Regions from separate parts of the Eisenbergiella sp. OF01-20 genome, predicted to be linked through region 3. Evidence: predicted binding sites of a transcription regulator. Region 3 holds the regulator's gene; each other region holds the start of a gene.
What was found. Region 3 encodes Rex, which represses fermentation and respiration genes when NADH is low (regulators of the CRP and FNR family bind a similar motif). Its sites were predicted from a motif close to ATTGTTAANTANTTAACAAT; they were not measured.
Positions count from the first base shown of each region.

Region 1: a site for Rex is predicted at 8,101-8,120, ahead of ptb (phosphate butyryltransferase). Genes of this name have one in related genera too.
Region 2: a site for Rex is predicted at 1,918-1,937, ahead of DXA36_RS02300 (NAD(P)-binding protein). Genes of this name have one in related genera too.

Region 1 covers NZ_QUES01000022.1:9,431-19,713, forward strand. The annotation lists gene DXA36_RS21305 (ABC-F family ATP-binding cassette domain-containing protein) at 399-1,967, shown strand; gene DXA36_RS21310 (LytR/AlgR family response regulator transcription factor) at 2,064-2,765, shown strand; gene DXA36_RS21315 (sensor histidine kinase) at 2,762-4,057, shown strand; gene DXA36_RS21320 (acyltransferase family protein) at 4,259-5,377, shown strand; gene DXA36_RS21325 (C-GCAxxG-C-C family protein) at 5,481-5,885, opposite strand; gene buk (butyrate kinase) at 5,919-6,986, opposite strand; gene ptb (phosphate butyryltransferase) at 7,087-8,010, opposite strand; gene DXA36_RS21340 (YveK family protein) at 8,419-9,150, shown strand; gene DXA36_RS21345 (polysaccharide biosynthesis tyrosine autokinase) at 9,187-9,948, shown strand.
Region 2 covers NZ_QUES01000001.1:454,931-465,213, reverse strand. The annotation lists gene DXA36_RS02300 (NAD(P)-binding protein) at 1-1,789, opposite strand, end outside; gene DXA36_RS02295 (M56 family metallopeptidase) at 2,164-4,092, opposite strand; gene DXA36_RS02290 (BlaI/MecI/CopY family transcriptional regulator) at 4,122-4,508, opposite strand; gene DXA36_RS02285 (response regulator transcription factor) at 4,679-5,416, opposite strand; gene DXA36_RS02280 (ADP-ribosylglycohydrolase family protein) at 5,530-7,092, opposite strand; gene DXA36_RS02275 (cache domain-containing sensor histidine kinase) at 7,094-8,977, opposite strand; gene DXA36_RS02270 (carbohydrate ABC transporter permease) at 8,999-9,793, opposite strand; gene DXA36_RS02265 (carbohydrate ABC transporter permease) at 9,793-10,283, opposite strand, start outside.
Region 3 covers NZ_QUES01000001.1:754,315-764,597, forward strand. The annotation lists gene alr (alanine racemase) at 1-363, opposite strand, end outside; gene DXA36_RS03675 (NAD(P)H-hydrate dehydratase) at 350-1,960, opposite strand; gene DXA36_RS03680 (redox-sensing transcriptional repressor Rex) at 2,047-2,718, opposite strand; gene DXA36_RS03685 (ABC-F family ATP-binding cassette domain-containing protein) at 2,904-4,880, shown strand; gene DXA36_RS03690 (glycosyl hydrolase family 18 protein) at 4,940-6,082, opposite strand; gene DXA36_RS03695 (GtrA family protein) at 6,267-6,677, opposite strand; gene DXA36_RS03700 (NADP-dependent isocitrate dehydrogenase) at 6,808-8,016, opposite strand; gene DXA36_RS03705 (GntR family transcriptional regulator) at 8,020-8,745, opposite strand; gene DXA36_RS03710 (2-isopropylmalate synthase) at 8,749-10,194, opposite strand.

The sequences.
Region 1 (10,283 bases), on a different contig from region 3:
AAATGAGACATCCATCAGAAACCGATCAGATAACAAGGCGAAGCAGCTCTGTACAATTGCAGTCGATGAAACATTGTACAGAGGTTAAATAAAGGTAAGAGAATTCATCGGAAAAACAGGGACAGAGAGAGCGTGTATCTGCCGTTTAATCAGTGACGGCGGGTTGTTTTTTGTATACCGGTTTTTCCAGAAGGTTCCTTTCTTTGGGTGAGGCCGCGGACAATGTTTTGTCTGCGGCCTTTTGTATTGTGCCGGGGAGCGGCATGATCTTTTCTGCAGCAGGGAGTCCCCGGCATCGGAAAGCAGAAGGCCGTATGTAAAAATACGGCCTTCTGTTTTTTGATCCGGGGGATTTGATCGGAAGTTTTTATGTATAAGAGATGGAGAGGAAAAATACAATGAGTTTATTAGATATAAAGGAACTGTCCCTTACCTTCGGGGACAAATCGATTTATAAGAATGCGGAGGTTGCTCTTTTTAAAGGAGAGCATATGGGTATTGTAGGAGCGAATGGGGTGGGAAAGAGCACACTCATACATTTGTGCGCAGGCCTGCTGGTGCCGGATGAAGGCCGTCTGGTATGGCAGCCGGGGATTCAGATTGGTTATCTGGATCAGCATGTGAGGACGGAGGGGAAGGAGACGGTTCTGGAATATCTGCACTTTCCCTTTGCCGGGCTTTATGCTCTGGAACAAAAAATGCTGGAGGCATATGAAAGCTGTGCGGCACAGGAGAAAGCCGGTCTGCCGGACAGCGGCGGAGAGGAGGCCTGGAAACAGGCCGAACGATATCAGCGGCTGCTGGAGGCTTCGGATTTTTATTCCATCGATTACCGGATACAGCGGATTGCCGGAGGGCTTGGGCTAACGGCGATCGGGCTGGATAAAGAGCTGGGAAAACTGAGCGGCGGGCAACGGGCGAAGGTGATTCTGGCCAGACTTCTGCTGGAGGAGCCGGATGTGCTCCTCCTGGACGAGCCGACTAATTTTCTGGATAAGGAGCATATCCAGTGGCTGTCCGATTATCTGGCGGCTTTTCCCAAAGCCTTTATGGTGGTATCCCATGATTATGGTTTCCTGGAAAAAATATGCACTTGTATTTGTGATATTGAGGAACGCGGTATCCATAAGTACACGGGAAAATATTCTGATTTTCTGAAGCAGAAGAAGCATCTGCGGGAGGAATATATCCGCCGGTATGCAGCGCAGCAGAGAGAAATTAAGAAAACGGAGGCGTATATCCGGAAAAATATCGCCGGCGTAAACAGTAAAATGGCGAAGGGACGCCGGAAGCAGCTGGAACGGCTGGAAAGGCTGGAGCCGCCGGCCAGGACACAGGTTAAGCCCCTTTTTGCCTTCCCTTTGGCAGGGGAACCGCATGGTGAGATCGCTCTGCGGGTATCCCATCTGGCGGCAGGCTATTATTATCCGGTTATTTGTGATATCAACTTTGAAGTGCGCAGAGGGCAGAAAATTGCGGTCACCGGCTTTAACGGCATCGGTAAATCCACTCTGCTGAAAACGCTGGTCGGGGAGCTTCCGCCGCTGCAGGGCGGTTTTGTCCTGGCGGATACCACCCGGATCGGCTATTATGAGCAGGAATCCGTATGGGAGGACAACGAAGCGACGCCTTTGTCGGTATTGCTGGACTGGTTCCCGCAGCTGACACAAAAGGAAGCCAGACGTCATCTGGCAGGCTGCGGCATAGACAGGGAAAAAGCGGACCGTCAGCTGTCTACCCTCAGCGGCGGGGAACAGGCCAAGGTAAAGCTCTGCCGTCTGACGCTGACGCCCTCAAACCTTCTCCTTCTGGACGAACCGACCAACCATCTGGACGAGCTGGCAAAGGACGCTCTCAAAGAGGCGCTTGCCGCATATGAAGGGACGGTTATCCTGGTGTCCCATGAGGAAAGGTTTTACAGGGATTGGACGGATAAGGTGATTTCCATGGAAAGCCCATGTCGGTAAAACCGGAATTATGATATACTGGGAGATAGGTAACGATAACAGCAGACCCCGCCACGGGCGGAGGAGTGTCTGACAACAGGGCGGAGAATATGGAGCATGCTGGAAATAACCATTTGTGATGATGAAAAGAAACTCAGAAACGACCTGCATCATATCATCGGGATGCAGTTGGACTTAAGCGGGATGGAATACCGCATTACGGAAATGGAGAGCGGGGAGGAGCTTCTGCGCAAGAACGGGGAAAGGCCTGCGGACATCATTTTCCTGGATATCGAAATGGGAGGGATGAACGGTATGGAGGCGGCAAAGGCGCTGCGGAAGGCGGGCGGTAATGCTATCCTCGTTTTTGTCACAGCCTATCCCGATTTTGTTTTCCATGGGTATGAAGTGAAGGCGCTGAATTACATTCTGAAACCATATGAAGACAAGAAAATCCGGGAGGTGCTGGATCAGGCCCTGCAGGAGCTGGATATACAAGCGGAAAAATATTACATCGTGGAACAGAAGGCAGGGACTTGCCGGCTTCCCCTGCGGGAAACCAGGTATTTTGTCAGCGAGGGCAGGAAGGTGACGGCAGTTACCGGAGGGGAACCCATCACCTTTTATGGAAAGCTGGGGGAAATAGAAACCGAACTGCCGGATACCTTTATCCGGTGCCATAACCGTTATCTTGTTAACCTGAGTTATGTAACTAAGCTGGAAAACGCCTCCCTACTGTGCGGCGGCGAGAAAATTGCCGTGAGCCGGTCCTGTGCCCAGGAAACGGCTGCGGCTTTTGCGAGGTTTATGCTGCGATGATACTAAAAGCATTGGAATATCTGATATTACTGACGGCAACGTTTCTGTACGTTTTCTATATTTACCGCATTACAGGCTGTTTTTTGAAAATAAAACAGGGGCCTGTCTGGAAAGCCGGCGCTTTTATCGGGATATGGCTAACCGGCGGCATGGTAGTATTCCCGGATGATCCCATTAACATTTTTGCCATGCTGGCGCTCTTTCTGTTGACCGTAGCTTTCTTTTACAGGGGGACAGCGACGGAAAAAATATCCGTAGTGCTGATTTTCTTTCCGATTATGGTATCCCTGAATTTCCTGACTACGGATGTGACGGGATTGATCTATTTCCGCCTTACGACAGGAGGATATTTTCTGGATCGGTTTTTGACGCTGGTAAGCTTTGTTATGCGTATCCTGTTCTGGGCAGGCGTCTATTATGGATTCCATAAAAAGCTGTCCGGAATGGCGGGGCTGATGAATGACCGGATGTGGCTGCTTCCGGATGTGATCTGTGCGGCGGCTTTTGCCGGCAGCATAACCGTCATTTCTACGGCCAGGCTTGAACAGGCCTGGATAGCTTATCCCTCCGGCATTGCCTGTATCATTACGGGGCTGGGCTGTATCTGGCTGTGCCTTTACATAGGCGGAGCCGTCCGGCAGGAACTGGAAAATGAAAATATGAAGCTGCGGCAGACCTATTATGAAGAATTGGAAAAGAACCAGCTTGCCATACGCAAGCTTCGGCATGATATGAACAACCACCTGGGTATCATAGGCTCTTTCCTGGAAACCGGGGATTATGGAAAGGCGCTGGATTATTTCAGGCAGCTGCATGTCGCCTCGGCGGCCCGAAGCCGTAAATTCTGTGATAACAGCCTGGTGAATGCAGTGATAAACGCCAAATACAATCTGGCGGAGGAAAAGGAAATCCCCTGCTTTGTCAATATGGAACTGAAAAAAATATATGACATAGACGATGTGAGTCTATGCACCATTTTTGCCAATCTTCTGGATAACGCCCTGGAGGCGGCCGCCTGTATTCCGGAGAAGGAAAACCGCAGGCTCGCCCTGAAAGCCCGTCTGCTTAACGATGCCTTATGCATTGAGGTGGAAAATACGTTTGCCGGGGAGCTGAAGGAAGTAAAAGGGAGGCTGGCGACCACGAAGGAAAAGACGGAGGGGCACGGCTACGGGCTGCGTTCGGTGCAGGATGTGGTGGAGCTGTACGACGGGCAGATGCAGATAAGCCATGGAGACGGTATTTTCCGTGTGGTCATCTGGATTGGGCATCTTTCCGGGGCAGGAGCCTGAAAACGGGAAAAGAGGAAGTTTTTTGTTGTAAATATGTTCTGTCCGCTAAGAAATTCTTAAAAATTTTTAAGGATATTCCATCTGGACAACCGTTAGGAAAAGGGCTATAGTTGGAAAGACAATTATAGCGTGACATCCCGGAGGTAAATCCTCTGTCCGCAGCGGGGTCGTATTTTGAACCACAAACACAGGAGGATTAACATGGAACAGAAAGTGGGGGCGGCCCACATGCCTGCAAACGGTATTGACAGAAGAAATTACCAGATGGATAACCTGAAGTGCCTGCTCATATTTTCCGTAGTTTTCGGACATATGCTGGAGCTGTTTATGGGAAAAAATTCGCCGGAAAGAGTACTGTATCTGGTGATTTATTCTTTCCATATGCCCCTTTTTGCCTTTGTGTCAGGGGTATTCGCCCGGTATAACCCGGTTAAAATAAAAAATAACATGATTTATCCCTATCTGATTTTCCAGACCCTTTATCTGCTTTTTTCCAACCGGATCCTGGAAAAGGATGCGGATGTACAATATACGACCCCATACTGGCTGCTGTGGTATCTGTTTGCCATCATTGTATGGAATCTGGTGCTGCCGCTGGTGCAGGTGGAGGGAGTGAAGAAAAAGCTCTTTATGCTTCTGGCGGCCGCGGCGGCCAGCGTGTTCATAGGCTTTGATGATAAAGCGGGATATTTTTTATCCGCATCCCGGATCGTGGAATTTTTCCCGTATTTCCTTCTCGGCGTTTATTACAGGGACATAAAGAGGAAGGCCAGGGAAAAGACCTGCGGGCTGCAGAAAGCGGCGGGACAGCCGGACGGCGTATGGGGAAAAAGGAAAAAATGGATTCTGAAAGGCGCGGCAATCCTTGTTCTCGGTATAATTCTGGGGGCCTTTATCTGGCTGATCGGACAAAATGTGGAGGACATCAAGTCCGCGTGGTTTTATGGATCCGTTTCCTACGAAAAAGGAAACTATGGCTGGCAGTTCCGGATTCTGAGTATAGGTGCCGCCCTTCTTTGGCTTGCCTTTTTCCTCCTGTGTGTACCGGCGGGGAAAATCCCGTTTCTGTCTTATATAGGGGCGAATACCATGCCGGTATATCTTCTGCATGGGTTCGTTATCAAACTGTTAAGCAAAGGTAAGTTTTTCAGCTATATCGAGAAGGAAGAAGCGGCGGCCTTCCTTCTCAGCATTCTGTTAGTGGCGGTATTTTCCTGGAAACCTCTCGTGGAATTCCTTTCTCCCCTGTTTCGCTGGAACCGGCAGGATTTTGGCCGGAGGGGAAGGAAAAGGATGGGGAACCGGATGAATATGAGCTGAATTAAGCAGTGCAGGATGCCTTCTTTTCTGACTATATAAAAAGTGCCGGTCCGGGCAAACTTGCCGGACCGGCACTTCTTGATCCTGTATTACAGGCAGGAATTTACAGCCCCAGGACCTCCTGGACAATTTCCACTGCATCTTCGATACAGCCGGGACAGGTGCGGAGCACCTTTCCGGTATCCACGCCTTTGAGATCCCTGCATATGGTAGAGCCGTTTTTTTCTTCGAAGCGTTTCACAATTTCCTTGGAAAGCCTGTAAGTATCGGCTTTTGTTTTGGGATCGTTCAGTTGTCCGTCACTGTTAAGGAAGCCTGCCAGCATTACCGCGCCGGAAATGGCGCCGCAGGTCCCTTCCATTCCGCCCATGCCCAGTCCGAAGGCTTCACCGGCCCTGAAGAGCGTTTCCTCATCCACACCGGTTTCTTTGCAGAAGGAGCAGGCTACGGCCTGGCAGCAGTTGTATTTCTTATCGTGGTTGGCAATTGCCAGTTCTTTTTTCGTCATATTCGTTCTCCGTCCTCTTTTGCGTGCTGCCGTTTAATAGGCTTTTGCCTCTTCCTCGCCCTTGATGACACGAAGGCCGCCCTGGGCCAGCGCAAGGAGTTCATCCTCGCCGGGATAGATAACAAAATCAGCGATCCAGCCGACACGCTTCTTCAGATCTTCACAGGTTACCTTGGAATAAGCAATGCCGCCGGTAAGGATGATTTTGTCTACTTTGCCGTTCAGGACAGTAGCCATGGCTCCGATATCCTTGGCGATCTGGTAATGGAAAGCATCCAGCACGGCCACATATTCCGGAACGCCTTCCAGTGCCTTGTCTTCCACGATACGGGCATCGTTGGTTCCCACATAACCGTTGAAGCCGCCGCCGCCCACCAGCTTTTTATAAATTTCTTTTTCCGTATAGTTACCGGAGAAGCACATTTTAACCAAATCACCTGCGGGTACGGTTCCGGCACGCTCCGGAGAGAATGCGCCTTCGCCGTCCAGGATATTGTTTACATCCACTATTTTGCCGCCTCTGTGCGCACCCACGGAGCAGCCGCCGCCCATGTGTACCACAATCAGGTTCAGCTGATCATAGGGAATGCCGGACTCCTTGGCGTATCTTCTGGCAACCGCTTTCTGGTTCAATGCGTGGAAAATGCTTCTTCTGGGAAGCTCGGGACAGCCGGAAAATCTGGCAATAGGCTCCAGCTCATCCACAACAACCGGATCCACGATGAAAGAAGGAACGCCGATGGAATCACCGATTTCCCTGGCAAGGATACCGCCCAGGTTGGAGGCATGCTGCCCCTGGTAGCCGATGGTTAAGTCATGAAGCAGTTCGTCACTCACCTTATAGGTGCCGCCCGGAATGGGTTTTAACAGACCGCCGCGTCCCACGATAAAATCAAGGGAATGGATATCAAAATTTTTCTCCTTCAGAAGGTCCGTGATAATTTCCTTACGGAAATCCTTCTGGTCGATGATGGAAGCGTATTTGGAGATTTCTTCCGTGGGGTGCCTTAAGGTTTCCTCAAAAAGAAGGGTTTCATCCTCAAATACACCAATTTTAGTAGAAGTAGAACCGGGATTGATGATTAAGCTCTTATAAGACATAGTTTTCGATCTCCTTTTCTAATCACAAGCGGCTGTGCCGCAAAGTTGTAACTTTTCGGAACAGTCCAGACTTATCTGAACTATTACAACGGTTCTGTTCTCAGCGGGTCTTGTTCAGTTCTTCTGCAACCACGGCGGCCAGAGCGATGGAATTGACCTTTGTTTCAAAGGAATCGGAGCGGCTGGTCAGGATGGCGGGCACCTTGGTTCCCGTTAAGATGCAGCCGTTCTTTACGCCGTCAACCATATGGACGATAGCTTTGTAAACCAGATTTCCCGCATGGATATCCGGGAAGAGCAGGACGTCGGCATCTCCCTGGATTTTACGGTGGGTTGCCCCTTTATGACGGGCTGCCTCTTCGTCGATAGCCAGGTCAAGGGATAGAGGGCCGTCTACGATACAGCCGGTAATCTTTCCTTCTTCATTCATTTTCGTCAGTTCTGCGGCATCCACGGTAACGGGCATTTTGGGATTCACAACCTCAACGGCGGCCAGAGGGGCTACCTTGGGATTGGGAACGCCGCAGGCATGGGCCACTTCCACGGTATTTTCAATAATATGTACCTTATCCTCCAGCGTGGGATAGGTCATGAAAGCGACATCGGTAAAGAAGAGAAGCTGTTCAATACCGGGGATATCAAAAACACAGACATGGGACAGAGTGCGTCCTGTGCGCAGGCCCACTTCCTTGTCCAGAATACTCTTTAAGAAGGTTTTGGTTTCCAGAAGTCCTTTCATATACATATCGGCTTTTCCGTCATGGGCAAGCTTCACGGCGGTAAGGGCGGCAGTCCATTCATCCGGCTCATTGATGATTTGAAAATCGGAAACATCAATTTTCAGTTCACCGGCAATTGCCTTGATCTTATCTTCGTCACCAACCAGAATGGCATTGGCAATGCCCCGGTCCTTGGCGGCCCTCACTGCTTCAAGAACGGCGCTGTCCTGTGCCACAGCAACGGAAACCGTCTTTTGTCCGCATTCTTTTACTTTGGAAATCAGTCCATCAAAACTTGTACTCATTTGTCCATACCTCATTTAATAGAATTGAATTTGTATAACAGGTAACAGGTTCACCGGGCACGGGAAGACACAGTGCCCCCTCAAAAGCCCATTGTTAAAATTATAACACTTCTATATATAAAGGTCAAGAGCAGGCTGAACGGTTACAAATGCTTTCTGCACTCATGCAGATGAGAGATGCGGAGGATATCTGGGCGCTTGACATGTTTTGTGTGGTATAGTATAAATGAGTTAAACGTTGTATATTAATTTGCGTCATTTGATTATAGTGTTACATAGGATCTGTATAGCGTTGCCTGTACGGATCCATTTTGTCTTACCGATACGGTTGGACTGCCGGGCGGCAGTGCAGCAAAAACAACAGAGAGAAACAAAGCGGGCCTTGTAAGGGCACAGTGAGGGAAAAACATGGAAGATAACAGAGGGTTCAGCCGGCGTGAGGAGGAATGGGAAATAGATATGGGAGATCTGGTGCGGATGCTTCTGCACCGGCTGTGGCTGATCCTTCTGGCGATGATAGGCGGCGCTGCGGCCGCGTTTATAATCAGCCGTTTTCTGATAACCCCCCGGTACCAGTCCACCACAAAGATTTATATTCTGAACAGAGAGAACTCCAATACGGTTACCGCTTCTGATTTACAGCTTGGGACGCAGCTTACGAAGGATTATGCCGAGCTTATCCAGTGCAGATATGTATTGGAAACCGTATCCAGGGATATGGGGCTGGGGCTGTCCTATAAGGCCATGAAGGAGATGGTAACGGTTGCGAATCCTGCGGATACCCGGATCCTTTCCATTACCGTTACGGATACCGATCCGGCAAGGGCAAAGGAGACCGCGGATTATATCAGGGATGTTTCCGCAGAGCATATACGGAAGGTCATGGATATTGAAGCCGTTAATATGGTGGAAGATGCGGATTTGCCTCCGGAACAGCACAGCCCTGATACTTCCCGGAATATGCTGCTGGGCGGTGCGGCCGGCGGTGCGGGAATGGTACTGATTCTGGTTTTGGTTTATCTGTTGGATGATTCCATAAAAGGCGCCCAGGATGTGGAGCGTTATCTGAACATGAGTGTATTGGCCGTACTACCGCTGGATGAGGAAGGAAAGACGGCCAAAAGCAAAAAAAGAAAATAAGCAGGTATAACAGATTCAGTCAGGGAGGGAACCCATATGCACCGGATTACACTGCGCGGACTTAAGGAGCTGGATTTCAGAAGGCAAGAGGCCTATCATACGCTGCGTTCCAATCTTGAGTTCTGCGGGAAAACAAATAAAGTGATAGAAATCACCAGCTGTGCGCCGGATGAAGGAAAATCCACGATAGCTGTATATCTGGCGAAATCGATAGCCGATAACGGGAAAAAGGTTATGCTGCTGGACGCGGATCTGCGTAAGTCCGCACTGGTTGAAAAATACCAGGGCGGTGGCGGGAAAAGCGGGCTTTCCAATTTCCTCAGCGGTCAGATGCCGTTTGAGGACATTTATTTTGAGACGGATATCCCTAATTTATATATTACCTTTGCCGGGCCGATCCCTCCGAATCCCAGCGAGCTTTTAGGAAGCCCTTACTTTCAGGGAGCGGTGGACACACTCAGGAGGACGTTTGATTACGTGATTATCGATACACCTCCGCTGGAAAACGTAATCGATGCAGCGGTTATTGCATCCTGCTGTGACGGTTATATTCTTGTGGTGGAAGATAACCGGATCAGCTACCGGTTTGCCCAACAGGTTAAAGAGCAGCTGGACAGGACCGGATGCCGGAACCTGGGATGTGTGCTGAATAAGGTAAACATGAGCGGCAAAGGGTATAACGGGAGGTATTACCGGAAATACGGTAAATATTCTTATGACGGCGGCTATTATGGACGGACCCGCGGCAAGGCATACCCGGATAATGCGATGGACAGGAAAGCGGACGGACCTGGATAATGCTATGGACAGAAAAGGCGGACGGAGAAAAAGCGGAAAAAGGCCGGATGCCGGAGAAGCATGCCGGCTTGCGTCAGCATCCGGAAGCGGATTTTGGGGAACGGGGGAATAGGAAATAAAAAGGAAACAGTTTCGTTAAAAATTCACAAAATTTCTGGTATATTAGTTAAAACGGAAAAATGATTGGACTTATCATCTAAAAAAGAAACGGAAAAATATATGGAATAAACAAAAAATAAGGTAAACGGTTACCTAAATACGGATTGCCGGCAGCAGTGAGGAATGCTAAAATCGGAGCATAATCAATCCGGATTCCCTTAAGGATGGGAAACGGG
Region 2 (10,283 bases), 300 kb from region 3:
AGCGGCCCGCTTCCTGTGCGGCCTCCTCCTTTGTCATGCAGCGTTCAATCTCACAGAAATCACATTTCCTTTCGCCGGCTTCCCGTTCTTCCATATTCACACGGCCGCAGGGCTTTTTATCCGCATAGGTCACCTGAGGGATTTCCACATCACAGGAAATCACATGATGATACCCCAGGTATTCGTCAATATTAGCCGCGGCAACTTTTCCCGCCGCGATGGCGCGTATTACCGTAGCCGGGCCGGTTACGCAGTCCCCTCCCGCAAAGATGCCGGGGATATCCCTGACACTGGATTCCGCAAGCGCTTCAATGGTACCGCGGTGTACCGGCACGCCGGAATTTTCAAAATGGCGGGATTCAATTCCCTGGCCGACCGCAACGATAACAACATCGCAGGGTATCCTTTTTAATTCCACATTGGCCTGTACCGGACGGGCACGTCCCCAGGCATCAATAGGCCCTATTATCTGAGGCTGCACCCAGAGAGCCGCCACATTTCCATCCTCGCCCGCTTCCACGCGCACAGGGGCCTTCAGGCTGTAAAGTTCGGCACCCTCTGCAATCGCGCCTTCCACTTCCTCCGGCAGCGCCGTCATATCATTCTGGCGCCTCCGGTAGGCTATCCCCACCTTATCGGCCCCAAGCCGTAACGCCGAACGGGTACAGTCCATAGCCACGTTGCCGCCCCCTACCACGATTACCCTTTTACCGGTAAAATCAGGCGGGTTCCCGTCGCCGATATTGCGGAGCATTTCCACGGCCGAAATCACGCCGCCCACGTCCTCTCCGTCCATCCCGATCTTCTTATCGGTATGGGCGCCGATAGCGATATAAACCGCATCAAATTCTTCTCTGAGCCGGCTCAGGGGAATGTCCTCCTCCCCATTTCCGATATTGACATTGGTATGTACTTCCACACCGGTGGACAAAATGGCTTCAATGTCCTCATCCAGCCGCTCCCTTGGGAACCGGTAATTAGGAATCCCATAGCGCAGCATGCCTCCCAGCTTGCTTTTCTGTTCAAACACCACCGCATGATGCCCCATCAGCTCCAGGTAATAAGCGGCAGACAGGCCGCCGGGGCCGCCGCCGGCAATAGCGATCCTCTTTCCGGTGGACGGAGCCTTCGGCGGCACAGGCACCGTATTGGCCCGGGCATTATCCACCGCCATCCGTTTCAGTCCCCGGATATTCACGGAGCTGTCAATCATGTTCCTGCGGCATCTGGCTTCACAGGGATGCTCACAGATCAGGGCACATGCCGTGGGAAAAGGGTTGTCCTTACGGATGAGGGAAACAGCATCCGCATATCTTTCCTCTCCAACCAGGGCGATATAGCCCGGAATATCAACCCCCGCCGGACACAGCGCCACACAGGGAACCGGCTGGTTGATGGAATAAGAGCACTTACCGTGCTCAATATGGTAAACATAATCATCTCTGCAGCCCTGAAGCCCCGCCAGAACCATATGGGCGGCTTCAAAACCGATGGCGCAGTCTGCGGAATCCGTGATATTATTCGCGGTTTCCTCAATAAGGGCCAGTGTATCCATAGTGGCGGTCCCGTCCAGAACCTGTTCCAGCAGATTCTGAAGCTGCAGCAGGCCCACTCGGCAGGGCACACATTTGCCGCAGGTCTGTGCGTGGCACAGCTTCAAAAAGGACAGCTGCAGATCGACCGGGCATAATCCCGGCGGGCTGGCAACAATATGACGTTCCAGATCCTTGTATAACCGTTCCACAGTTAACTGGGCACGGTCAGGTGTGCTGATTTTCAGTCGGCTCATTGAAATGTAACTTCCCCTTTCCTTCTCGTTTTCCGTACCGGCTCCCTGCCGGCACAGGCCGGGCCGTTCCCCTCAGACAGCCCATCCGTTCCGTATGCGGCCGGCAGGATAAAATGTACGGCCGCATAACTGTTAAAATTATAACATATTCTTTTCCGCTCCGCTAGCATTATTGATTAAAATTCTCAATTATTTTTCCGCATTTTCATATATATTTTACAACGCAGCGTCTGAATGTATAAATCCGCATACCAATTGTGCCTGTACCCTTCTTATAAATATTCAAAATACGTTCATTCTAAACAAATCCGATTAAAAACTGCCGGCAGCACGTTTACATGCTCCGGCAGTCCCAGGTTTTTTCCGCTTGATCCTTAATATAATACAAAAGGGATATTGAGAAGTATGACGGGATCCTCTTCCCCGTCCTCTTTTTCCAGAGCAGCCGACTTGTTAATGCAATAATTACTGGGTTCCAGTTCTCCATAAACCAGGCTTATATCCATTTCCTGTTCCTTTTCTTCCCCCGGCTCCAGCACATGTAATATATCATGCCAGCCGGTATTTTCTTTCATCGGGACAAGCCGGTATTCCCCGTTTTCTTCCTTCATCAAATCATAAGGATCACCGAAGTTCAGATTATAGTCCGACAGATTGGTTATCGTCATAGTCAGAACAGGCTCCTTCAGGGAATACACGTCTTTGTCCAGTTCCATCCGGACGGACGCGTGCTCCGTCTGCCCCGTTTCCGTTTCCGAAGCCGGTTCCTCCGAAGTTTCCGCTGCCGTCTCACGCAGAGTCCTGTTTCCTTCGGAATCCAGATCGTATATCCGTTCCTCTCCAAGGGATATGGTCATTCCGTTCTCCAGATATGCGGAAAGCAGCCTCTGCAGTTCAGCCATTTTTTCCGTATCGGCAGAATACGCGTACAGCGGGCCGAAAACAGCTTCCGCCTCACTCCTGTCATAAGTAATACGGTATTCCTCCGCTCCTTTTTCTACGGCGCAGCTGATTTTTCCGGCATTTTCGATGGAGGCAAATAGTAGAGCCGCGTTGGAGAAGCTCCATTCCTTTCCCGGCATTTCCGCATTTTCCCGGAGGCGGTAAACCATAATCAGTTCATATGGCTCCTGCGTCGTCTGCAGTTCCATTTTGCGGTATTCCAATACCTCCGGAACCGGAAGCATCCCGAACAGTGCCGCATCCCTGATGTGATCCCCTATATACGGATTTCTGTTATCCGACAGCCCGGCCGCCAGCGCCTCTCCTTCCAGAGGACCGGCCGTTACGGTGCTTTCTTCCTGTGTGCTTTCTTCTTCCTGCGCACCTCCTTTTCCGGCCGCCGGAGAAGTGAGAAGCATTACGCCCGCCGCCGCCACAAGAAGCAGCGCTGCGGCACACAGCCAGCCGGAAGGCTTACGGAAGCTAAGAATATGGGAAATACGTTTTTTTGTGTTGCTTTCCCCAAAAGCCGCCGGCAGCATATACCCCAGCCCATTATTACGAAGCCCCAGGCGTAAAAGGGTCTGTGCATACCCTGCACGTTCCTGTGCGGTCATATTCCGCAATACGCCGTCGTCGCAGGAACGTTCCATATCCTCCGTCATAAACCGGAAAAAAAGCCAGACCAGCGGATTGAACCAATGAAGCACAGCAGCAAGAAAACAAACCGGCTTTATCAGATAATCCTTACGCCGTATATGCTGGTATTCATGTGCAAGCACGTGTTGTTTTTCACTCTCCTTCATCCCGGCAGGCAGATAAACCGCAGGCCGTACAAACCCCAGCAGAAAAGGGGAAGTGATTTGCTGGCTTTCATATACACGGGCCTGCCCCTTTTCTTTCGGAAACAGAAGAACAGCTTCCGACACCTGCTTTTTCAGGCGCAGACAGGAACGCAGCGCAACAGCCAGGAACACAAGCATTCCCGCAAGCCATACCGCTGTGCAGCCCCCCATGAACAGCTTCCCGTGGTCCACCCCCATCCGCCCGGCGGCGGCCGGGATTGTACGGAGCACACTGTCCGAAGGCAGCGCCGCACTCATTCCCGTATATGCATTGATCCCGGCAGTGACTATGGATTTATAGGTTACCGCGTCCCGACTTACCGGAATCAGGCTTACCGCAGACTCCAGGGTAAAGGGGCACAGGAAACGAAGGAACACCAGGAGCCAGAGCGCATAAAAATACCCTGACGGCACCTTCCGGAGCACCGTGCGCAGCAGTAAGACCACAAAGCCGGCACAGGACGCGGCAAGTGTCATATTTATCATTTGGGGCAGCATACGTAAAATTGCATACATGTTCACGCCTCCTCCCATCGTACGGGACATTATGAATTGTTTTCCTTTTCATCCCCGCCCAGGCTGGCGGCGTCGATCAGGCGTTTCAGCTCCTCTGCCTCCTGCTGCGTCAGCTTTTTATCCTGAAGAAAGGACGCGACAAATGCAGGCAGGGAATTACCGAAGCTTCTGTGCAGCAGCTGCTCGCTTTCCTGTCTGCAGACGGCTTCCTTCTTCACAAGCGCGGTAACGGTGGCGTTTTCATTCCTGAGTATCCCTTTCTCACAAAGTTTTCGAAGCACCGTATAACTGGTCGCTTTTTTCCAGCCCAGACGTTCCCCGGCAAGCTTTATCAGTGTTGTGGAGTTTACAGGCTCTGTATCCCAGACGATCTGTGCAAACCGGTATTCCCCATCCGGAATCCTTGGTATTTCCATATTCGCTCCCTTCTGTGCGCATCGGCACACCTTCCCTGCTTTCTGCGCCGTCCGGCCTTATCTATCTCCGAACGCAAGTAAGGTTTATTATTATAAACCTAGTTTATAATAATAAACCTTACTTGTCAATAGCAAATCCTGTGGCCAAACAGCCCGATGTTTATGTCGGGCTATTTGACTGAAAATCCGTTTCTGAAAGCGGTGGGGGATACCCCTTCCGCACTTTTAAAAACCTTTGTAAATACCCGGTAATCCCGGAATCCGGCCTCCCCTGCTATCTCCGTAATGCTTTTTCCGGTGGAAGCCAGAAGCGTCCTTGCTTTATCCATACGCAGACGGGTCAGGTAATCATGATATTTCATACCCAGCTCATTTTTAAACAGCTGGCTGATATAGGAGGGGTTCATATGGAATTCCTCCGAAAGGGTCAGCAGGGTGATATCCTCCGCAAGGTGCTCCTGAAGATAAGCCGCAAGCTGGAATACCGGCTTTTCTCCGCAGCTGCCTTCCTGTGGGCATCTGTTTTCTATCAGCTTCAGCTTTATGCCTTCGATCACTCTGCCGAACTCGCTGAAGTCAACCGGTTTCAGAATATAATCCGTTATCCGCAATCGCAGCGCCTCCCTGCAGTATGCAAATTCATCATAGCCGCTCACAATAATACAGGCGCATTCCCCATTTTGATCCCGAATCACCCGGAGCGCCTCCAGCCCCGACATAATGGGAATATTGATATCCATAACAATAATATCCGGCCGGTATATTTTTGCCTGGTTTACCGCCATCACCCCGTCCCATGCCTCGCACACCACCTCACAGCCATAGGCTTTCCAGTCGAACAGTCTTTTAAACCCCTCCAATATTGTCACTTCATCATCCACAAGCATTACTTTCAGCGAATTTCCCATTCTGCCTCCCCTGCCATCTGCCGTGCCCGCGGCAAAGACCGTAAGCCCACGGCCTTCCGGCCATGGGCTTATACTATATGCTTCCGCAACCGTTCCGATGAGTCTGAACAGTACTATGCCTCCCGCATCAGTGTTACCTTTACAGCCCCTGAAGAGTGTCGTCCTTCCAGCGATACCTCTACCACAAATTCCAGCTTTCCGTCGTCATAACCTTCTGTATGAAACGCAATTTCCGCTTCCGCTTTGGATCCGTACAGATTATTCAGCGGAAGGGTATAGCTCTTCCCATTCAGCAGCTCTACTCCGGAGGGCATATAAACGCTGATTTTCGCCCACTGCTGCTGACGCATGGTATGGGAGTTGGTGACAGTTACCTTTATTTTCCTGGTTTCTCCTGCCCTGAAAAAGACAGAGTCCTCGTAATCCACCATAATGTTAAACGCCGGGAACGCATATCTTACCACATAAGGGGAAAGGCTGCAAAGATCTCTGACAGGAAGCGCTTCGTCCTTGCCGTTTCCATTGATTTTCGGAAGATAATCCGTAGTCTTTTTGCAGTATAATCCGCTGCCTTCCTCACACGTAATCGTCATTCCGCCTTCCGCAAAAATATCGCAGATATCCTGGCCGAGGAAGCCGGGTACCGCACGCATCACCCGCTCGGTAAGTTCGGTCACCGTGGAAGGCACCCAGATGCCGCCGCTGGTCTTATCGATGCATAGTGTGGCAATTTTGTCATCCAGAGGCGCCGTCCATTTTTCAGGAAGTCCTGAAGCGCCGGAGATGATTCCCAGCACTGCCCCCAGGGTTGCACAGGTACAATCCGTATCCTCTCCGCAGGCCACCGCCATACAAAGGCTCCTGCCAAAATCTTCTTCCCCATAAAGCCAGCCGGCAATGGTAAATGCCACATTTTCCGGCGCATCAAAGCCGGGCGCCCCGATTTCCAGCCCTTCGTTTCCTTCCTTCGGGATATCATGGATGGTGCCGCTCTGGATGCCGAAGGTTCCGGGAGCCGTGTTATGTATCTGCCTGCGTGCCTCCGCAAAGTCCACATGGCCGTCGTAGCATTCCATGGCCTTGCAGACAGCTGCCGCTATCTTGCTTTCCTCCGGGATATAGGACAGCGCAATATCGATCAGCTTCCGCTTATCACTTTCCACAAAAGCGGCACTCTGAAGGGCGGCGAAGAAAATTTCCCCATACATGCCTTCCCCTTCGTGATCCACAATGGCATCTTCATAGGCATAGCGTGCTGCCAGTTCCGGATTTCCGGGAGCCAGGCAGGCCCATATTTCCGAACGGATATAACAGCCGCAGCTGTCCTTATAGGTATTGTCAATCAGCCCGGACAACGGGGGCTGCAGACCTGCACGCAGGTTCGCTTTTCCCGTACCATATTCCACCCAGTTGGGAATGCAGTAGGAAAGCCAGTATTCCCCAAGTATGGAGGCGTTTACATTCCTGCCGTAGCGTTCCACCGCCGCCAGCCAGATGATCTGCAGATCCAGATCATCATTGGGCGGAGGCCCCATGGACAAATCCTGGGTGTAAAAAGAGATATCATTTACCTGCCTCTTTCCTTCAAACGGCGCTCCCAGCACGCCGCCGATGTTTTTGCCCGCCCAGCAGCCCATCACTTTGTCTTTGTAGGTCGCAAAATCCAGTTTTTTCATTTCATACCCTCTCTCTTTCTATATTGTTTTTTATGATTAATGTCACCGTGACCCCGCCCTCCGGATTGTCCTGATAGGACAGCCCTGCGGTATCCGGATAAAACATTTTCAGCCTTCTTTGCACATTGACGATACCAATGTGCATTTCCTCCGCCCCTGTTTCACAGGTATCGTCCCCTGCATTCTGCAGCACATTCTCCAGCAGGCTTCTGGTTCCGGGGGAGAATCCTGCCCCGTTGTCATATATACGGATAACAATTGTTTCCCCGCCCGCCGCTTCCCTGCTGACTGACAGCCGCACCGTGCCCCGGTAGCCCACGCCCCGCAGCCCGTGCATCACGCTGTTTTCCACCAGCGGCTGCAGAATGAAATTAGGCATTTCCACATCCAGCAGCGACTCATCGATATCATATTCGCAGTTCAGGAACGGATACCGGCAGCACATCAGCTTCAGATAAGCCTGAATCAGGCGGATCTCATGGCTTACCGATACCATCTGGCTGTCGGCTTTTACACTCAGCCGGAAGAAATCAACCATCTGCATGATCATGGCAGACACTTCCCTGTCCCCGTTCAGTTCCGCCTTAATGCGGATGGTATCCAGTGTATTGTACAGGAAATGGGGATTAATCTGGTTTTTCAGATACAGCAGGGACATCCTCTGCTGCTTCAGCTGCGCCTCCTTCAGGCGCACCTTCCCTTCGTATTCCGACTCAATCAGCTGGTTTATCATATCCATCATTTTATTAAAGGAAGCCACCAGCCTGCCTGTTTCATCTTCGGAGGCAACCGCAAACCGCATCCCCATATCATCCTGGTTAAAATGGGCCATGGAATCGGTCAGCATTGTCAGGGGACGGAGCATTTTCCTCGTTCCATGGAAGGTCAGGGATACGGTTAATCCAAGGAGAACCAGAAAAATGGCGACTGTGATCCCGATAAAACGCATGGCATCCTTCCATATGAGAGCCACCGATCTTCTGGTCACCAGTATCATGCCGCTGTACCGGGATTTCTGATATGTGACCAGACAGGCCTTTCCCCTTATCCGTTCCCGGAAAACCCCTGCATCTTCATTCATCCGCAGATAGATTTCCGGTGAAACATCCTTTATATTCTTTCCCAGGTACTCCGCATCTTCATCACAGACAATATCCCCTTCCTCCGTCAAAAGTGTATACTCCACTTCTTCATCCAGGTATTCATTCAGTACTTCCCGGATATTTTCCATGGTTGTAATCAGAAGGATATGCCCGATCGGCTCATTGGGGGAAAAACTCCGGATCGCCCGCACCAGGTATATGCAGTGCCTGGTATATTCATCCTCCATGTTTCTTGTGCTGTACCGCATGAATTCCGGCTGCACCCCGACCACCAGCCGGCAGCCCGACACGCTTCTTTCCTTTCCCTCCCACTCTTCCATGCGCTTCAGGAACACAGTCATATCCGAATCTCTCCGCAGGGACGGATCCAGGTTATCCTGCCAGAAAACAAGGGAATCCAAATCAAAAAGATAGACGGAATTGATATCCTCCCGGATGGTGATAAGGGAGGTATACAGCTTTCTCAAATATTCCACGCTTTCCAGCTGCCGGGCATATTCATAAGAATTATAATTCTTCAAGATAGCCTGGGTCCGCTCATCGGAATAAGTCATGAGCGAAACCCTTCCCATATCCTTCAGCTTATTGTCAATAGAGCTTAAGGTATTGGAAATATAAACATTCATTTTCTGTTTCTCATTTTCCAGGGTCAGCTGGTAATTGATCGATACCGTTGCAAATATCAGGCTGATGAAAATCAGCAGGATTATCCCCGCGTTCATCCATGTGATTTTGGTACTCAGGCTTTTCCGTATACGGAAAGTAATAGGAACGCCTTTCATAATGGGAACCCCCTCCTGCTTTTATCCTTTTATGGCTCCCTGTGTCAGCCCCGCTATCAGAAAACGGGATCCGAATATGTAAAACACGGCAATCGGACTCAGGCAAATCACCAGTGCCGCATACATCACCTCCAGCGGAAACCCCTGCACCCCCGCGGTCTGCGTAAACCGCAGCGGAACCACCGATATAGGCTGCAGAGATGTATCATTGATAAAAATCATAGCCATCTGCAATTCGTTCCAGGCCGACAGAAAGGTCTGTATCAGGACAAAAGCCAGCCCCGGAACCGCTATGGGCATCATAATACTCAGGAAAATCCTGCCTTTTCCCGCCCCGTCAATCCTGGCGGATTCCATCAGTTCATTAGGCAGTGCGTCAAAATAGTTTTTCAGCACCATCAGGTTAAAACAGCAGTTCAGCGTCGCATAAGGAAAAATCAGGGAAAAAGGGGTATTATTTATTTTAAGCCCTTTTACGATTTGAAACAACGGGAAAATAAGCGCCGAGGTAGGAATCATCATTCCGGTAAGAAGCATATAATAAATAGCCTTTTTAAACGGAAAATCCAGCTTGGAAAAAGCGAATGCCGCCATTGCCGCCACTGCGGAAACAATGAGCAGCGTGCCGAGCACAACGGTAATGCTGGTAAAAAAATTAGGCGCCAGATTCACCGTTTCAAAAACCTTTGCGTAATTGCGGATGCCTTCCCCTTTAAACGAGCGGATGATCATAAGCACGAGCGGGAACAGAAAAACCGCCGTCGCAAGAACACATATCAGCTGTCCGGTTATTTTAAATAAAAATGATTTTCTCATCAGCCCGCCAACTCCTTATCCTTATCATTCCGATAATAAAATTTCAGCTGTATCAGCGTAATCACCATTGCCACCACAAACATTACCATGACAATCGCCGACGCCGGCCCCTGTTTAAACAGATTAAAGGACTGCTTGTAAATATAGGTGGAAAAGAACTCTGTGGCATAATTCGGGCCGCCCCTGGTGAGCACATAAGGAAGATCAAAGCATTTTAACGATCCCAGCATTCCCATGATAAACAGGGTATAATGGGTCCCCCTCAGAAGCGGAAACGTGATTTTGGTAAACTGCTGGATCTGCCCGGCCCCGTCAATGGTTGCCGCTTCATACAAATCCTGGGGGATATTCAGCATATTGGCATAATACATCAGCATGCTGTACCCCGTCCACTGCCATATATTTACGAAGATAATACAGGCAAGCGCCCATTTCGGATCCGCCAGCCACTGCTGGCACAATCCGTCCAGATGCAGAAACCGCAGAAATA
Region 3 (10,283 bases):
GCAGGCGGTGCCGGCTTTCCCCAATTCTTCCAGCATATCTTCCCGGAATACGGCGGGGCGGATTTCCTCCCGGGCCATCTTTTCATAGCAATACGGAAAGGTATAGCCCAGGACCAGAACCGGTTTGCGGATTCCGCTCCCTCTGAGAATCAGGGCTTCTTCCACGGTAGCCACCGCAAAACCGTGAAGGAAAGGCATATCTTCTATCTCATGGGCGATGGGAACCGCACCATGGCCGTAGCCATCGGTTTTGACCACCGCTATGATTTTCGTTTCCTCCCTGATATTTTCTTTCATGTGAACCATATTATACTTCACCGCATCCAAATCTACGGCTGCCCAAACCCGGTCATAGTTTTTCATAATGTATGCTCCCATCTGTGCACAAATCCTTTTCCGCATTCCGCTGAGGCATGAGCCTATCCAGCTCCTCAATCAAGGCTCCCGCCGTCACGCTGTATTCGCTTTTCTTATGTGCAGCCCTGTCTCCGGCGCTGCCATGGAGAAAGACGCCGGTACAAGCTGCCCGGAAGGCATCCATGCCCTGGGCAGTCAGCCCGGCAAGGATTCCTGTCAGCACATCGCCGCTGCCGGCTGTCGCCATACCGCTGTTCCCGGTCATATTCAGATACATTTCCCCGTCCGGGCCGCCCACCAATGTCCGGGCTCCCTTGCAGATCATGGCGGCATGCAGTTTTTTTGCCCATTCCCTGGTCAGCGGTATGGCTTCTTTTTGAATTTCCGGGATTTTCTTCCCGGCAAGACGGCCGAATTCCCCCAGATGGGGTGTGAGGATCAGGGTTCTCCTTTGTTCCGGATCCTGCTGCATGGCCGTAAGCTTTTCGAGCAGCCTCTCCTGTTCCGCCAACAGGTTCAGGGCATCCGCATCCACCACCAGCGATCCCCTGGCATGCTCCACCGCCATTTCCAGAAGTCTGCGAGCGGCATCACTCTTACCCAGCCCAGGCCCGACAGCGGTTACGTCCGCCCAGGAAAAAACATCCAGCAGTTCCTTTTCAAAGGCTTCCGACCATTGGCCATAGGCGGTTATCATAGCCTCCGGCACCGCACTCTGCAAAATACCCCGGTTTCCTTCTTCCGTAACCACCCGGACCATCCCCGCTCCCGTATGCAGGATCGCCGATGCGGATAATTGACAGGCCCCGGCCATTCCCCTGCTGCCGGCAAGCAGTGCAACCTTTCCAAAGGTCCCTTTGTTTCCGTCCTCCGGGCGGGGAGGCAGCCAGGCGGCTTCCTCCTTCCCGCAGGTAAAAATCCGGGGCGGGGTTCCCAAAAAACTCTCTTCCGTAATGCCGATATCGGCACATACCACCCGCCCGGCATACCGGGTCCCCGGATACAAAACAAGTCCCAGCTTCCGGTACGCAAATGTCACGGTGACATCCGCCTGCACAGCGCACCCCATAACCTCCCCCGTATCGGCATGAATGCCGGAAGGGATATCCACGGAAAGCACATAGGCATTCCGGCTGTTGATAAAATCCACCGCTTCCGCGTATACGCCTTCCACCGGTTTTGTCAGGCCGATTCCGAAAAGAGCGTCTATGATTATATCATATTCCCCTTCCGGAAGTTTGCGCATGACCTTCTGTCCATAACGCGACAGGACAGACAGCTGGGCTTTGGTTTCTTCCGTACAGCGCTCCTTATTGCCGGGCAGGCAGAAATCTACCGGGAACCCGGCCTGATGCAGAAGCCGTCCTATTGCCAGGCCGTCCCCGCCGTTGTTTCCGGTTCCCGCCACTACCAGCGTCCTTCTCCCGGCAGGACCATGCCCAAAAGGGCGCATCGCTTCCTGCAGCTGCTTATCCCTGTCGAGCAGCTCCCGGGCACACGCCAGGGCCGCCCGTTCCATTAATACCATGGAAGGCATCCCAAAATGCTTAATCGTATTCCCGTCACACCGTTTCATTTCTTCTGCTGTTACCAGATATTCCATTTCTGTTTTCCTTTCAGGCCGGACATGCGGTTTTTCATGCAAAAATGCGTCCGGAGTGAAATACTCTGACGCATTTTACAGACCCTTTACCGCCTGTCCTCCGGACGCTCTTCCCCGTTTATTTCCTGCTCATTTTCATACTGGTTAATCATATAGGACAGCTTGATCAGACTGTCGGATAGATGTACGTTCTCAACCTGCACGCTGGCCGGCACATCCAAATCCACATGGGCAAAGTTCCATATAGCCTTGATCCCCATACCTACCAGCTTTTCCGCAGCCGCGGCTGCGCCTTCCTTGGGGATGGTGAGAACGGCAATATCGATATTGTTTTCTTTGACAAATTCCTGCATTTCTTCCATCGGCCGGACCTTCATCCCGCGTATCATCCTGCCCTGCAGCTTTTCATTGATATCAAAAACGCCTGTAAAAATAAAGCCCCTGCGTTCGAAATTCATATAATTTGCCAGGGCCTGTCCCAGGTTGCCTGCTCCGATTATAATCAGGTGATGTTTTTTGTCCAGCCCGAGTATTTTACCGATTTCCGAGTACAGATACTCTACATTGTAGCCATACCCCTGTTGTCCGAAGCCGCCGAAATTATTAAAGTCCTGCCGGATCTGTGACGCGGTCACATGCATAAGCCTGCTCAGCTCCTGGGAGGAAATCCTCTCCACACCGCTGTCCTTCAATTCGCCGAGGTACCTGAAATATCTGGGAAGACGTGCTATTACTGCCTGAGAAATTTCTTTATCCAATTCATTACGCCTCCATTATTAAAATTCAATTACTATCCTGTTTTATTATAATCATATGTTAAAAAAATGTCAATGAATTAGTTCGGTTTGAATTGACAGTGCGTTCGTTCAACGGTAAACTTGTAACTGTTCCGGTTCTCCTGAACAAGTACTATGCAAGAATAACAATATAAAGAGGTGTTCCCATGATACTATCCTGTCAGAATATAAATAAAGCGTTTCATGAAAAGCAGGTTTTTAAAAACTGCTCCTTTCATATAGAGGATCACGAGAAAGCCGCAATCGTAGGAATCAACGGTGCCGGCAAAACCACCCTGCTGCGGATCCTTGTAGGCGAACTGGATCCGGACAGCGGACAGGTTATCTTCGGAAAGGACCGCTCCTACGGCTACCTTGCACAGAATGCCGAATCAAACAGCGAAAATACCATATATGACGAGCTGCTGGAGGTGAAAAGGGACGTCATCCGGCTGGAGGAAAAAATCCGAAGCTGTGAGCTGGAAATGAAGCATGTCCAGGGGGAGGCCCTCACAGCCCTTATGGAACAGTATGCCCTCTACACGCATCAGTTTGAACAGGCGGACGGCTATAGCTATAAAAGCGAAATCACCGGTGTCCTCAAGGGACTTGGTTTTACGGAGGAAGAATTTACCAAAAAGGCCTCCACGCTTTCCGGAGGGCAGAAAACCCGGGTTGCCCTGGGCAAGCTTCTGCTGCGCAAGCCGGATCTCATCATTCTGGATGAACCTACCAACCATCTGGATATGTCTTCCATCGCGTGGCTGGAAACCTACCTGCTGAATTATAAGGGCGCAGTACTTATCGTTTCCCACGACCGGTATTTTCTGGATAAAATAGCCAATAAAATTATTGAAATAGACAGCACGGAGGTCTCCGTCTTTCATGGGAATTACTCCGACTATGCGGTAAAAAAAGAACAGCTGCGTGCGGCCAGATGGAATGCCTATATGAACCAGCAGCAGGAAATCAGGCATCAGGAGGCGGTTATCGAAAAGCTGCGTTCCTTTAACCGGGAAAAGTCCATCCGCCGGGCGGAAAGCCGGGAAAAAATGCTCCAGAAAATCGATGTCCTGGAGAAGCCTTCCGAAACGAGGGCGGACATGCGCATGGAACTCACGCCCCAGATTATAAGCGGTAATGATTGTTTGCAGGTGGAAGGACTGGCAAAAGCCTTCGGGCCGGAAAAATTGTTTGACAATCTGTTCTTTTCCCTGAAACGCGGGGAGCACGTGGCAATCATCGGTGACAACGGCACCGGAAAAACCACCCTGCTAAAGATTATCAACGGCCTCGTGGAACAGGATGCGGGGGAAATCAAGCTGGGTTCCAAGGTACACATCGGATATTATGATCAGGAGCACCATGTACTTCATCCGGATAAAACCTTATTTGAAGAAATATCGGATGCGTATCCCACTCTCACCAACACGGAAATCCGGAATGTTCTGGCCGCCTTCCTCTTTACCGGGGACGATGTATTCAAACAGATCAAAATGCTTTCGGGCGGAGAACGGGGCCGTGTATCCCTTGCCAAACTGATGTTGTCGGAGGCTAATTTCCTCATCCTGGACGAACCTACCAACCATCTGGATATCATGAGCAAAGAAATCCTGGAGGATGCTATAAACAGCTACAGCGGCACCGTGCTGTATGTCTCCCATGACCGTTATTTTATCAACCGCACCGCTTCCCGGATTCTGGAACTGGAGAACGGTGCCTTTACCGGATATCTGGGCAACTATGATTATTATCTGGAAAAGAAAGCGGAAACCACCCTTTCCTCCCCGGAAACCGGCGGAACCCTCCCTTCCCGGAATGCTACGCTTCCATGGAGCGCTTCCAATGCCACGCCCGGGATAAATGAAGGGGCCATCCGTTCCGGCGGCGAATCCAGTCTGAAACAGGACTGGCAGTCCCAAAAAGAAGCCCTGGCCGCACAGCGCAAAAAGGAAAATGCCCTGAAACGCTGCGAGGCAGAAATCGAACGGCTGGAAAAACGCAGTGCGGAGATTGATGAAGAAATGACCCGCCCTGACGTCTGCACCAACGTAGCAAGGCTGCAGGAATTAACCAAAGAAAAAGAAGGGCTGGAAGAAGCTCTCCTGCTTCAAATGGAAGAATGGGAAGGCCTGTCGGATTAACCGGCAGGCTTTTTGCCCGGACCATCTGAACGGTTACGGAAATACCGGCCCCAAAGCCTTCAGCGTTTTCTGATATTGAAATTATAGTCCAGTAAAATCCAGTTTGCACGGAACAGCTGCATAATCTGCCAATAACCCATTCCCCTCAGCCCATAGCTCTTTATCAAATCAAATTTGGCCTGAAGGCTGCGCACATCCTCAAACCATACCTCATGCTCGGTTCCATATATATTATAACGGAACCAGGGAGACATCGCAGTCTCATCAAATTGGATATCCGCTCCGTTTTCTATGGCGATCTGCACAGCTTCCACATTCCCTATGGTTAAGGCCCTGCTCTCCCCCCTTACAAAAGGAAGCGTCCAGTCATACCCGTAATTGGGAATGCCCAAATCGATTTTTTGGGGCGGTATTTTGGTAATGGCATATTCCACCACTTCTCTCACCTTATTCAGCGGGGCCACTGCCATTGCAGGCCCATATGTATATCCCCATTCATATGTCATGAGCAGTACACTGTCTGCCGCCTCCCCCAGCCCCTCATAGTCCTTTCCCTCATAGAGCAGCCCCGTCTGTGTGTCGGAGGTTTTCGGAGCCAGGGCTACGGATACCGGATATCCCAGCTTATTTACCTCCGAGCGCACCTGTGCCACAAAAGAGGTGAAACTGTCCCTGTCTTGTGCCAGGATAAATTCAAAATCTATATCCACTCCCTGGAAGCCCTTCTCTTCTATGGTATACAGCAATTCCCGGATCAGGGTACTGCGTACCTCCCAATTATTCACAAGAACGGAAATCAAATAGTTATTAAACTGTCCGTCCGGGCCAAAGGGGGTCAGAGTCAGCACCGGGGCCGTTCCCGCTTCCAGAGCCGCCTGAATCATAGGCCCATCGTCCAGCGCCGGCGGGATTAAATATCCTTCGGCGGTAAAACCATAGGAGAAAACAGAGAGGGAAGTCAGATAAGGCAGCGTCTGTTCCAGCACATAATTCCCGATAAACGGATAAGCATAACCGTTGACATAGGCGTCATAGGACGCCGCCGGAGCATCGTCAATCCCGGTAATGAGAAGGGCCTGCCCGATGGCAAGCCGGTAGGGATAAGGAATTTGGTTATCATAAATGAGTCCGTAAATGTCCGCCCGGTAAGCCGCTGCTATGGAAGCCAGGGTATCCCCCTGTTTTACTACATATATCTGCATATAAAGGACCTGAACCTTTTTTATGTAGTTTATGCAGCGTCTGCTTTATTCTTTCCGGTTTCCTTCCGTATTTGCTTCGGAGCGGAATGAAAAGATTTGGGATTATGCGGCTTTGCGCATCGGAGTCAAAAAAAAACGGAAGGTATGACCGTTACTGCCATACCTTCCGCTGAAATAACTGTTCTCAGTTTTTTTCCGGTTTCTTCTCGATGAATATTTTCCTGGTAATAAAATTATAGACCATAACCACTGCTGTAGCCACAATTTTAACCAGCATATACGAACGCTCCATATACTGATCCAGCCATGAGGTTCCGCCCCACATGATCAGCTGGTTGATTCCCAGGCCGATTATGCTCAGGATAAGGAAAATAAGAAACTGCTTTGCCTTATTAGCCTCTTTGTCCGCCTCAAATACCATGGTAATACTCAGGATATAATTAACAATTACCGAAACGGAGAAAGAAATCCCGCTGGAAATAACGGATGGGATACCGCACAGCTCCGTTAAAGCGACCATTATCCCGTAATCAATAAAAAAGCAGAGGAATCCAACTACGCCGAATTTTACTATCTGTTGTATCAGTTTTTTCATTTTTTCTTATGCCCCTTACTTAGTGTTCTAAAGTACCAGTACGTAATACTGTAACACCTTTTTTGTAAGGAATCAAGCGGTTGTTTCATCTTGCTGCCGTTTTTACTGGCTTCGTTTCCATAAAAACGGGTTACAGAATGGCTTCCAGCTGCTTGCGGATTGCGGCTATAAAATCCTGGCTGTTCAGAACTGTCACATCCTTCCGCGTCGCTATCTGAGCGAGGTCTTTGGTCATCACCCCATTTTCGATGGTGGCAAGGGTCGCTTTCTCCAGCTTATCCGCAAATACCTCAAGTGCGGGAATGGTATCCAGTTCACCACGTTTTCTTAAGGCTCCAGTCCATGCGAAAATAGTAGCCACAGGGTTTGTTGATGTTTCTTCCCCTTTCAGGTATTTATAATAATGTCTCTGGACGGTTCCGTGAGCCGCTTCATATTCGTAGATTCCATCCGGGGAAACCAGAACGGAAGTCATCATAGCCAGGGAACCAAAAGCGGAGGAAACCATATCGCTCATTACATCCCCGTCATAATTCTTACATGCCCATATAAATCCGCCTTTTGCCTTCATAATACGGGCAACTATATCATCGATCAGACTATAGAAATATTCCAGTCCGAGTTCTTCAAATTTTTCTTTGTATTCCTTTTCATAGACTTCCTGGAAAATATCCTTGAAGGTATGATCATACTTTTTGGAAATTGTATCTTTTGTACCGAACCACAAATCCTGTTTTGTGCTTACCGCATATTGGAAACATGCACGGGCAAAGCTGGTGATGGAAGCTTTTGTATTATGTACACCCTGAATAATGCCGGCATCCTTAAAATCATGGATAGTCTCTCTGGTAATGCTGCCGTCTTTCCCGGTGAATACAAGCTCCGCTTTTCCGGCGCCCTCTATTTTCATTTCCACATTTTTATACACGTCACCGTAAGCATGACGGGCAATGGTTATGGGCTTTTCCCAGTTTCTGACGCAGGGTTCTATCCCCTTTACCACAATCGGCGCACGGAATACCGTACCATCCAGAATGGAACGTATCGTTCCGTTGGGGCTTTTCCACATTTCCTTCAGGTGATACTCGCTCATACGGGCCCCGTTGGGGGTGATGGTGGCACACTTTACGGCAACACCGTATTTTTTAGTGGCTTCCGCAGAATCGACGGTAACCTGATCGTTGGTTTCGTTTCTGTGTTCCAGGCCCAGATCGTAATATTCTGTTTTCAGATCCACAAAAGGAAGCAGAAGCTCCTCTTTGATCATCTTCCACAGGATGCGGGTCATTTCGTCGCCGTCCATCTCCACTAAAGGGGTGTTCATCGCAATTTTATTCATTATTTACGTCTCCTGTTCCGCCCGGGAACTGTCCCCGGACTCATTTTCTTCATAGGCTTCGTAAAGTCCGCTTTTCACCATATTCTGGTAAGCTTTGCGGATATGGGCATTCGCAAGCTGTTCGGCCAGATCTGCATCCCGCAGTCTGATTGCCTCCATAATCTGGCGGTGTTCCGCATTGGACTGTACGCCCCTGGCATCATCCGACAATGTTTTTTTCCTGACACGCAATACATATTCATGGAATTCCCGCAGGACATGCTCCAGCATTTTGCTGTTGGATGCTTCGTAAAGAATATCATGGAAACGGTTGTCCAGCTCCGCCAGCTGTTCTGCATGGCCTTTGCCGGCATGGAATTCGGAAAGGTAAATGTTCTCTTCCATCTCTTCCATCTGTTCCCTGCTGATATTTTCCGTTGCCCATCTGGCACACAGGCCTTCAAGAAGGGAACGGATGGCGTAGATATCCTTCACGTCCTTCACTGTAATGCCGGTGACATAGGCTCCTTTGTTGGGTATGATCTGCAGAAGCCCTTCCAGTTCCAGCTGGCGGAAGGCCTCTCTCACCGGCGTACGGCTTACGCCCATTTCTTCGCCGATTGCCGCTTCCCGCAATTCCACGTTTTCTTTGTATTTTCCGCTCAGGATATCCTCCCGGAGTTTGTGAAACACACGGCCTCTGAGGGAATATTTATCCGTGACTTCACTTTTTACGTCTCTCTCGCCCATATTTTACCTGTCCAGCTTTCCTGCTGCGCTTTTCTGGCCGCCGTTCAGGCTTATGCCGAGTTTTCCGCAGGCGTCATCTATTACTTTAATCAGCTCTTCATCCGTCAGTACGGTCACACGTCCGCCGGCATATTCTTCGTCCACCCAGTCCTTTACTTCATGCACCAGTTCTGAGGTCTTGCTTACCTGCTCCTCTTCCCTGAGACGGTAATAGGTGTTGATCCAGTGGGCGATGCCCGCAAGTCCGGATGTATTGGATACCGCACAGATAACAGGCCTGTTTAAAAACTTCTCCGTATCAAATATATTATAAATCTCTTCATTTTTCAAGAGGCCATCTGCATGGATGCCCGCTCTTGTCACATTAAAGTTCTTTCCCACAAAGGGTGTCCTTTCCGGGATGTGGTAGCCGATTTCTGTTTCATAGTACTCGGCAATCTCCGTGATAACCGTGGTATCCATGCCGTTTAAGTCTCCCTTAAGCTGGGCGTATTCGAATACCATTGCCTCCAGGGGCGTGTTTCCGGTACGTTCGCCGATACCAAACAGGGAGGCGTTGACACCGGAACAGCCATACAGCCAGGCTGTGGTGGAATTGGCAACCGCTTTATAAAAATCGTTATGGCCGTGCCACTCAATCAGGGAATGGGGGACTCCGGCATGGGTATGGATGGCATAAATGATACCGGGCACACTCCTGGGAATAACCGCTCCCGGATAATTTACTCCATATCCCATGGTATCGCAGGCACGGATTTTAATCGGGATCCGGTATTCTTCCATAAGCTTCATCAGTTCCAGGCAGAAGGGAACCACATAACCGTAAATATCCGCCCTCGTAATGTCTTCCAAATGGCATCTGGGGCTGATCCCTTCCTCCAGGCAATCCCGGATAACGCTGAGATAGTGCTCCATAGCCTGCCGTCTTGTCATTTTCAGTTTCATGAATATATGATAGTCAGAACAGCTAACCAGGATTCCCGTCTCCTTCATGCCGATTTCCTTCACCAGCTTGAAATCTTCTTTACTGGCACGGATCCAGCTGGTTACTTCGGGGAACTGGTATCCCCTTTCCATACATTTATATACGGCGTCCCTGTCTTTTTTGCTGTACAGGAAAAATTCACAGGCACGTATCATGCCATTGGGGCCGCCCAGCCTGTGCATATAATCGTAGATGTCCACGATCTGTTCCGTGGTATAAGGAGCGCGTGACTGCTGGCCGTCACGGAAGGTGGTATCGGTAATCCAGATATCCTTCGGCATATTGTGGGGTACGATCCTGTCATTAAAGGGAATCTTCGGAATTTCCGAATAAGGAAACATATTTCTGAAAACATTGGGTTTCTTGACATCGTCCAGTATGTACATATGTTCTTCTATTTCCAGAAGATTGTTCTTATCGTTCATGGTTACCGGACGGTTTGAAAAAGTTTCATTCCTATTCATGATGCCTCTCCATTCTTTGGCCCTAAGAAGAACCGCCTGCAGGCGTATGATCCCCTTTCGGATACCTGTTTATAGTTTATCCTTTAATC